One region of the Streptomyces sp. NBC_00236 genome, then DNA from elsewhere that is predicted to be linked to it. Evidence: riboswitches for the same ligand, from Rfam matches in the RefSeq annotation. Region 1 holds a riboswitch; each other region holds the start of a gene.
What was found. A riboswitch is a leader RNA that binds a small molecule or an ion and turns the genes downstream of it on or off. The one in region 1 is predicted to bind S-adenosylmethionine.

Region 1 (2,195 bases):
CGTGCGATGTACGAGCACGCCACGACCATCCATGTGCCGGGCCGCACGGTCGACATCGTGGGCACCGGCGGCGACATGGCCAAGACGGTCAACATCTCCACCATGTCGGCGATCGTCGTGGCGGGTACGGGCGCCAAGGTCGTCAAGCACGGCAACCGCGCCTCGTCGTCGGCCAGCGGTTCCTCCGACGTCCTGGGCAAGCTCGGCGTCAACCTGGACCTGCCGCCGCAGCGCGTCGTCGAGGTCGCCGAGGAAGCGGGCATCACGTTCTGCTTCGCCGTCAAGTTCCACCCCGCCCTGCGGTACGCGGCGAAGGCCCGGGCGGAGCTCGGCGCGCCGACCACCTTCAACATCCTCGGGCCGCTCACCAACCCGGCCAAGGTGCGCGCGCAGGCGATCGGCGTCGCCGACCTGCGCATGGCGCCCATCGTCGCGGGCGTCCTCGCCGAACGCGGCAACTCCTCCCTGGTCTTCCGGGGCGACGACGGTCTGGACGAGCTGACCACCACCGCGACCTCCCGTGTCTGGATCGCCAGGAACGGCACGGTGCGCGAGGAGGCCTTCGACCCGCGCGACGTCGGCCTGGACCTGGTCCCCGTGGACGCCTTGCGCGGCGCCGACGCCTCGTACAACGCGGATGTCGCCCGCCGGCTGCTCGCCGGCGAGACGGGCCCCGTACGGGACGCGGTCCTGCTCAACTCGGCGGCGGCGCTCGTCGCGCTGGACCCGGGCGAGGGCACGCTCGCCGAGCAGCTCACCGCGGGAATCGCGAAGGCCGCCGAGTCCATCGACTCGGGCGCGGCCGGGCGGGCGCTGGAGAGATGGGTCGTGGCCAGCAACGCCTGAGACGGCTCCGGGCGCGGATATGAGGCAGGGCGCAGTCCAGATCATGGACTGCGCCTTGCGCGTTCGCGTACGTATGGCAAGATGCTGCGCAGGTCATGAGTGACAGCGACTACGGCCCCGGCCCGCTGTCCGGCAACCCTCCGTCCGTGGCGGGGTGCCCCGGGTGAAGACCAGGCCGCAGGCAGCGAGGTCTGCGGCAAGCGCGGACCCCTCGACGTCGTGAGATGTCCACCCGTGGGGTCCTGGTCCTCAGGGAGCCTCTTGTGAGCAAGCGAATGCGATAGGGCTTTTCGGCCCTCCTCCGCACATCCTTCTTTCTTCCTCCGTGCTGCCGCGTATCCGCAGGCGCGCGGAATTCGCCTGCCTGTTACGGGAGTTCGTCATGTCTGTCCTCACTGCTGCCACCGATCGGTCGATTTGTGCCCCGCTGCCGGTTCTGGGCAAGGATGTAACGGTTCCGCTGGTCACCGGCGGCGAGGTCACCTACGCCGCGCTGGACTACGCGGCCAGCGCTCCGGCCCTCCAGCGGGTGTGGGACGACGTGGCCGCGTACGCGCCGTACTACGGCAGCGTCCACCGCGGTGCCGGCTACCTCTCGCAGCTGTCCACGGACCTCTTCGAGAGCAGCCGCGTCACCGTCGCGGAGTTCCTCGGCTGCCGCGCCGACGACCAGGTGGTCTTCACCCGGTCCACCACCGACTCGCTCAACCTGCTCGCCGCCGCCCTGCCCGCCGACTGCCAGGTGTTCGTCTTCGAGACCGAGCACCACGCCTCGCTGCTGCCCTGGCGCGACGCCCGGGTGACGTACCTGAACGCCCCGCGCACCCCGGACCAGGCCGTCGAGACCCTGGAGCGCGCACTCGCCGGCCGCGACCCCTACGGGCCCGCGCTGGTGTGCGTCACCGGTGCCTCCAACGTCACCGGTGAGCTGTGGCCGGTCAAGGAGCTCGCCGCCGCCGCGCACGCCCACGGTGCCCGGATCGTGCTCGACGCCGCCCAGCTGGCCCCGCACCACCCCGTCGACATCGCCGAGCTGGACGTCGACTGGGTCGCCTTCTCCGGTCACAAGCTGTACGCGCCGTTCGGCTCGGGCGTCCTCGCCGGCCGCTCCGACTGGCTGACCGCCGCCGAGCCCTACCTGGCCGGCGGCGGCGCCTCCCGCCAGGTCGCCCGGCGCTCCGACGGCGGGGTGGACGTCGAGTGGCACACCACCGCGGCCCGTCACGAGGCCGGTTCGCCCAACGTCATCGGTGTCTACTCCATCGCCTCCGCCTGCAAGGCCCTCACCGAGGCCGGGTTCGACAGCCTGGTCGCCCGGGAGCAGCGCCTCGTCACCGCGGTCCGTGCCG
Region 2 (2,195 bases), 5.9 Mb from region 1:
ACCGCGGTCACGCCCGTGCGGGGCGGGAGTTCCGCCGCCGGGGTGGACATGAGGATCCGTGCCCCGTGGCCGCTCCGGCGGAAGGGCGCGGCTCCGTCCCCGGCACTGGTGAGGTCGTCCGCGAGGATGACGAAACCCTGCCGGGCGTCCTTGCCGGATGTCATGCCGTGCCTCTCCGTCGAACCAGTCATCGGTGAACAGGCCCATGGTCGACGACATCACGGACGCAGGACAAACGGTTCGCTCATCGCCCCGGCCGCCCGATCCGGCGGGACCCGTACCGGACGTCACAGTCCGCCGGTGCCGCGGTGCGCGAGCCGGACCCGGCTTGCGGCCGCGCGGGGATCACGGCAGGGTGCGGAGGTGTGGCCACTCTCCTGATCGTGCATCACACGCCCTCGCCGAACTGCCAGGCACTGTTCGAAGCCGTCGTCTCCGGTGCGACGACCGACGGGATCGAGGGCGTCAGGGTCGAGCGCCGGGCAGCGCTTGCCGCGACGGCCTCCGACGTACTCGCAGCCGACGGCATTCTGCTCGGCACCCCGGCGAACCTCGGCTATATGTCCGGCGCCCTCAAGCACTTCTTCGACCAGATCTACTATCCCTGCCTGGACGCGACGCGTGGCCGCCCCTTCGGGTACTACGTGCACGGCGGCAACGACGTCACCGGCGCTGTCCGGGCCATCGAGTCGATCACGACCGGTCTCGGATGGCGCCGCGCGACCGACGCCGTGACGGTCACGGGAGAACCCGCCAAGGCCGACACCGAGGCGTGCTGGGAGCTGGGGGCGACCCTCGCCGCCGGCCTGACGGACTGATCCGTCGCAGGCGTCAGAGGATGTGAGCGAATCACGCCGCACGCGGAATGCCCGGTGCCGCCGTGGTGTTGTGGCTCACGGCAAGGTGCGTACGGCCATGATCTGCAGGGCATTGCGTGGCGCCGCCCGCGCGCGTAGCGTTCCGGAGACAGGTCATGAGTGTCAGCGTCAGGCCCTGGCCTGCTGACCGGCAACCCTCCCGCGCGGTGGGGTGCTCCAGGTGACGACCAGGCGGGGCCCGTCCGGGTTCCGCAAGCGCGAGGCCTCCGGGCCCGCCGAGCCGGCAGAGCGGAGGCGACGGTCATGCCAGCGGTGACCTGCCCGCTCGTCAGGGTGCTCGCGCCACGGCGCCGCGTCCACCTCTACTCCCGGCCCCACATCGACCTCCAGCGCGTGGCCGGCGCGCTCTGTTGTTCCTGATCCGTACCCGCGACGCCGAACCTCCCGACGAGGCCCGGCGATCAACCACGGTCGATCAGGAAGGCACCCTGTCGTGTCCGCATCGTCATCCCCGCACCCTCCCCTGTCCTCCTCCCTGCACCTCGCCGTCGCGCTCAACGGCGCGGGCTGGCACCCGGCCGCGTGGCGCGAGCCGGAGGCCCGGCCCAGGGAACTGCTCACCGCCGCCTACTGGACCGACACCGTCCAGGAGGCCGAACGCGGCCTGCTCGACTTCGTGACGATCGAGGACGCGCTCGGGCTCCAGTCCTCGCGGTTCACGGGGCCCGACGACCGCACCGACCAGGAGCGCGGGCGCCTCGACGCGGTACTCATCGCCGCTCGCGTGGCCCCGCTGACCCGGCACATCGGACTCGTCCCCACCGTGGTCGCCACGCACACGGAGCCGTTCCACATCTCCAAGGCGATAGCCACGCTCGACTACGTGAGCACCGGCCGGGCCGGTCTGCGCGTCCAGGTGTCGGCCCGGCAGCACGAAGCGGCCCACTTCGGCCGCCGGACATTCCCGCCGTTCCGCGTCGAGGACCTGGACACGCCTTCCGTACGCGCGCTGACCGCCGAACTCTTCGAGGAGGCCGCCGACTACGTCGAGGCGGTGCGCCGCCTGTGGGACAGCTGGGAGGACGGCGCGGAGATCCGCGACGTCGCCACGGGCCGCTTCATCGACCGCGAGCAACTGCACTACATCGACTTCGAGGGACGGCACTTCAGCGTCAAGGGCCCCTCGATCACGCCCCGGCCCCCGCAGGGGCAGCCGGTCGTCAGCGCCCTCGCGCATCAGAGCGTGCCCTTCCAACTGGTGGCCCGCTCCACGGACATCGGCTACATCACCCCGCACGACACCGGCCGGGCCCGCAGCGTCGTCGACGAGATCCGCACCGAACAGGCCGCAGCCGGGCGGGCGGCGGAGCCCCTCCA
Region 3 (2,195 bases), 5.4 Mb from region 1:
GTGTCGTTGCCGTCGACCGACGCCTACGAGCCTCCGGACCGCCTCCGGCATCCCGACTACACTCCCGCGCCGCCCGCCGCAGGCAGCCTGCCCAAGCAGGAGAAGGGCGCCCGGCCCACCCGGCCGCTGCGCTACGCGCCCTTCGTCGACGGTGCGGCCGATCCGGCCACCGGCAAGTACCGCCTCACCTTCAGCGGTGGCGCCGCGGCCGGGGCGCAGTTCCTGGTGACCTCCGCCAACCGCACCGACGGGCCGTGGACGTACACCACCGAGGCGGGCAAGTCCCTCGCGGACAGCTGGAACACGGCCTACTCCAAGGGAGTGACCGACCTCACCGTCCATGGCCCCAACGGCTTCCTGCGCACCTTCCGGGCCGGGGGCAAGGTGGCGGGACCGGAGGTGACGGCTCGTCATGTCGCGTCCGGTGGAGGGCTTGAGCTCACGTTCGTCCACGGCGGCTCCGCCACGGTCCGGCTGACCGTACGCAGCGCGGCCGGGTACGGGGGCGGCGTGCAGACCTTCGAGGTCCGTGCGGGCGCCACCGTCAAGCATGTGCTCGACCTGCGGGGAAGCGGGAACTGGTACGACGTCACCGTCGTCTCCGACGTGGACGCCACCTTCCTGCGGCGCTTCGCCGGACATGTCGAGACCGGTCAGGCCGGTACGAGCGACCCGGGCCTCGTCACCGGGTGAGTGGCCCTGTCTGGGGAGGAGGTTGGGGGCGGGCGGTGGGCGTCCGCGGGCGTCCGCTCGCTCCTGACCACCCGTCGGGACGGCTGGTTTGCGTGCGTTAGAGTCCTGCACGGGTCATGAGTTCCAGTGCACAGCCCCGGCTTGCTGGACGGCACCCCGCTCCGCTGCGGGTGCTCCGGGTGACGACCTGCCCCGCGCGAAGGGCACGGGGAACAGCGGACCACGGTGCAGGCGCTCCGGGTCCTCGGCCCGGAAGGCGAACCTCACCATGCTGCGTCACCTCACCCAGAACGACTCCGTGCGGAGCGACGACTGCTCGCGTTATGCCGCGGGTCACCGCGTGCACTGGATCCACGCGAAGAAGTGCCGCCAGGAGCCGGGGCAGGCCGTCGAGGTCCTGCTCACCTCCGGTGATGTCCGCGACGACGGATGGATCGAACTGCGGGCCGCCTTCGACTACGCGGGTGACCTCCCTCCGGTGTGGACCCATGCCCCCGCCGCACTGCGGGACACCCTCGCCGGTCACCGCGGGCGCGTGTACTGGCTGGCGCGCTGGCATGCGCTGAAGCTCGAGTACGGCAATGGCGAGGGCGCGGTGTCCGGGGGAGCCGGAGCGCGGGGCGCGGCCGGGCTGGTCAACGTCGGGTACGAGGGCGGCCGGCTCTGTGAGGTCGAGGCGGGGGACGAGGGCGACCTTGCCGGGGGCCACGCCTCCGTGGCATAGCCCCCACCGAGGCGATCGGGCGGGTCGCCGTGTCGGCTGTCCCTGCCGCGCCGGCCGGCGGCTCCGGTGTCGGCGGCATCGATCCGGCATGACGTACCTGGTCAGCGCGGGTGAGTCGGCCGACGCGTGACCGCCGCGTACCCGGTCGGTGACCAAGGCCGACTACCGCTCGACCTGACACACGGAAATCTATGTTGGCGGGAGTAGACATTGGGTTGTGGTGTGGCTATGGTTTCTCTCGTAGCCCAGAGAGACAGCAGGGCCCGGCAGAGACGAACTGCCGGGCAGCAGTATCCGCAGTTCGCACGACGGTGCGGTGGTGGAGTTTCGAAGCCAGGCTGTTGCAGGACGGCGACGGGACTGACGACCGCACCGGGCGGCCCGCAGTGATCAGGGGCTGCCGTGAGCAGGACCGCAGTTCACGCAGTAGTAGTTCGGCAAGCGCAGTACCCAGCAGTGAAGTCAGTGAGCAGCACCTCGGTGAAGGCGTCGGCTGCGGGCGCGCGTGCCGGGAGGTTCGGCAGTGGGGTTCCAAGCCAGAGCAGACGCAGGACGGGCAACGGGGCTGGCTGCCGAAGAGTGGCGCTGTCGCAGGCCACGAAGCAGTTCGCATCACCAGCAGTACCAGTAACAGGTAAGTGACTGATCCCAGAGGGAAGAAACGGAGGACCAGGCGCCATCAGGATCGCCCGGGCGGAAGCCTTGAGCCCGGGTACCGCAGGACATCGATAGTGAGGTGGTCTCCGGTCAAGCAACCGCGATCCCCGCAACCCCGACG
Region 4 (2,195 bases), 2.6 Mb from region 1:
GGCGGCGGAGACCGGGGAGCAGCCCTCGGCCTGGGCTCCGAAGATCTTGTACGGCTTGTCCTCGACCAGGCCGAGCTTGATCAGCTCCTGGAGACCCTTGTCGATCTTCGTGAGCTGCGAGCCGGACGCGATCGGGATGACGATCTGGTCGGGCAGCTGCCAGCCGAGCTGCTCGCAGATCTCGTAGGCCAGCGTCTTGGAGCCTTCGCCGTAGTACGGGCGCAGGTTGACGTTGACGAAGCCCCAGCCCTCGCCGAGCGGGTCGCCGATGAGCTCGGAGCAGAAGCGGTTGACGTCGTCGTAGTTGCCCTCGATGCCGACCAGCTCACCGCCGTACACCGCGGCCATGACGACCTTGCCCTGCTCCAGGTCGTGCGGGATGAACACGCAGGAGCGCAGGCCGGCCCGGGCGGCGGCGGCGCCGACGGCCCCCGCGAGGTTGCCGGTGGAGGAGCAGGACAGGGTGGTGAATCCGAAGGCGCGGGCGGCCTCGACGGCGATCGCGACGACGCGGTCCTTGAAGGAGTGCGTCGGGTTGCCGGAGTCGTCCTTGACGTACAGACCGCCGGTGACGCCCAGTTCACGGGCGAGGTTGTCGGCCTTGACCAGCTTGGTGAAGCCCGGGTTGATGTTGGGCTTGTCGGCGACATCGGAGGGGACCGGCAGCAGCGGCGCGTAGCGCCAGATGTTGTTGGGCCCGGCCTCGATGCGCTTCTTCAGCTCGTCGGGAGAGCCGCTCGGCAGGTCGTACGCCACTTCGAGCGGCCCGAAACAGGACGCGCAGGCGAAAAGGGGGCCGAGTGCGAATCGCTCTCCGCATTCGCGGCAGGAAAGCGCCGCGGCGGGACCGAGGTCCACGGAAGTTTCGGTGGGTGCTGCAACAGTCTCGATAGCCATGATGGCGAGGCCCTTTCTCCTCATCTTCCTCGCGACGCATTTCGTCACGAGACGGAATTGGCACCTTCCCCACCTGACCTCGCGGTCGGCGGGAGGGTTGCCGGGACTTCAACGGGCCGTTCCCTCTGTCCCTCTGGATGAGCGCTGTGGCACTGGACCATGGATCCAGGCGTTTATCGGCGGACGGACCCCGGCATGCGACGGCCATCTGCGTTGTTCAAGACTGTAACCGAAGCACTGGACTGTTGAGATAGTCGTCCGTACCGCGAGATGGATCACATACAGGGAGTATCGACCGTGCTGGAAGAGGTCGAACGCTGGCTGACCAGGCGTTCCTGGTCAGCCGCCGACCGTCCGCTGGACCGTCTGCTCGACGCCAGGAACGAGGCGCACGGCCGCCCGACGGTGAGCGTGGTGCTGCCGGCGCTGAACGAGGCGGAGACGGTCGGGGACATCGTCACGACGATCCGGCGCGAGCTCATGGAGAAGGTCCGGCTGGTCGACGAGCTCGTGGTGATCGATTCCGGTTCGACGGACGCCACCACCGCGGTCGCCCGCCGGGCCGGCGCCCGCGTCGTCCACCGCGACGCGATCCTGCCCCGCGTTCCGGCCGTCCCCGGCAAGGGCGAGGTGCTGTGGCGGTCACTCCTGGTGACCGGCGGCGACATCGTCTGCTTCATCGACGCGGACCTGAAGGACTTCTCGGCGGACTTCGTCTCCGGCATCGTCGGCCCGCTGCTGACCGAACCCTCGGTGCAGTTCGTCAAGGCCATGTACGACCGCCCGTTCGGCGACACCACCGGTCAGGGCGGCCGGGTCACCGAAATGGTGGCACGCCCGCTGCTCAATCTGCACTGGCCCCAGCTGGCCGGGTTCGTCCAGCCGCTGGGCGGCGAGTACGCCGTGCGCCGCTCGCTGCTGGAGCGGCTGCCGTTTCCGGTCGGTTACGGAGTGGAGCTGGGCCTGCTCGTCGACGCCCTGCACACGGTCGGCCTGGACGCCCTCGCCCAGGTCGACGTCGGCGTCAGGAAGCACCGCCACCAGGACGGCCAGGCGCTCGGCCGGATGGCGGCCGCCATCTACCGGACCGCTCAACTCCGGCTGTCCCGGGGGCATCTGGTCCGCCCGTCGCTGACCCAGTTCGAGCGCGGCGAGCACGGGTTCGTGCCGCACACCTACCCGGTGGACACCGAGGAACGGCCGCCGATGCGCGAGATCGAGGAGTACGTCTCACGCCGCGCGGCGTGAATCGAGGGGCACGTTTCACGCCGCGCGGCGTGACGTGGCCTGCTTTCGCA

Region 2: it holds a riboswitch for S-adenosylmethionine, as region 1 does, so the genes downstream of both, OG446_RS35390 (putative leader peptide) here and OG446_RS08835 (aminotransferase class V-fold PLP-dependent enzyme) in region 1, are expected to answer to the same signal.
Region 3: it holds a riboswitch for S-adenosylmethionine, as region 1 does, so the genes downstream of both, OG446_RS32845 (hypothetical protein) here and OG446_RS08835 (aminotransferase class V-fold PLP-dependent enzyme) in region 1, are expected to answer to the same signal.
Region 4: it holds a riboswitch for S-adenosylmethionine, as region 1 does, so the genes downstream of both, thrC (threonine synthase) here and OG446_RS08835 (aminotransferase class V-fold PLP-dependent enzyme) in region 1, are expected to answer to the same signal.

Annotation. Positions count from the first base shown of each region.
Region 1 is NZ_CP108100.1:1,998,999-2,001,193, reverse strand. It holds gene trpD (anthranilate phosphoribosyltransferase) at 1-846, shown strand, start outside; SAM riboswitch class IV at 938-1,055, shown strand; gene OG446_RS08835 (aminotransferase class V-fold PLP-dependent enzyme) at 1,229-2,195, shown strand, end outside.
Region 2 is NZ_CP108100.1:7,936,803-7,938,997, forward strand. It holds gene OG446_RS35380 (four-carbon acid sugar kinase family protein) at 1-164, opposite strand, end outside; gene OG446_RS35385 (flavodoxin family protein) at 366-818, shown strand; SAM riboswitch class IV at 970-1,082, shown strand; gene OG446_RS35390 (putative leader peptide) at 1,122-1,238, shown strand; gene OG446_RS35395 (LLM class flavin-dependent oxidoreductase) at 1,312-2,195, shown strand, end outside.
Region 3 is NZ_CP108100.1:7,377,175-7,379,369, forward strand. It holds gene OG446_RS32840 (phosphocholine-specific phospholipase C) at 1-693, shown strand, start outside; SAM riboswitch class IV at 806-915, shown strand; gene OG446_RS32845 (hypothetical protein) at 962-1,417, shown strand.
Region 4 is NZ_CP108100.1:4,607,484-4,609,678, reverse strand. It holds gene thrC (threonine synthase) at 1-897, opposite strand, end outside; SAM riboswitch class I at 915-1,041, opposite strand; gene OG446_RS20915 (glucosyl-3-phosphoglycerate synthase) at 1,195-2,145, shown strand.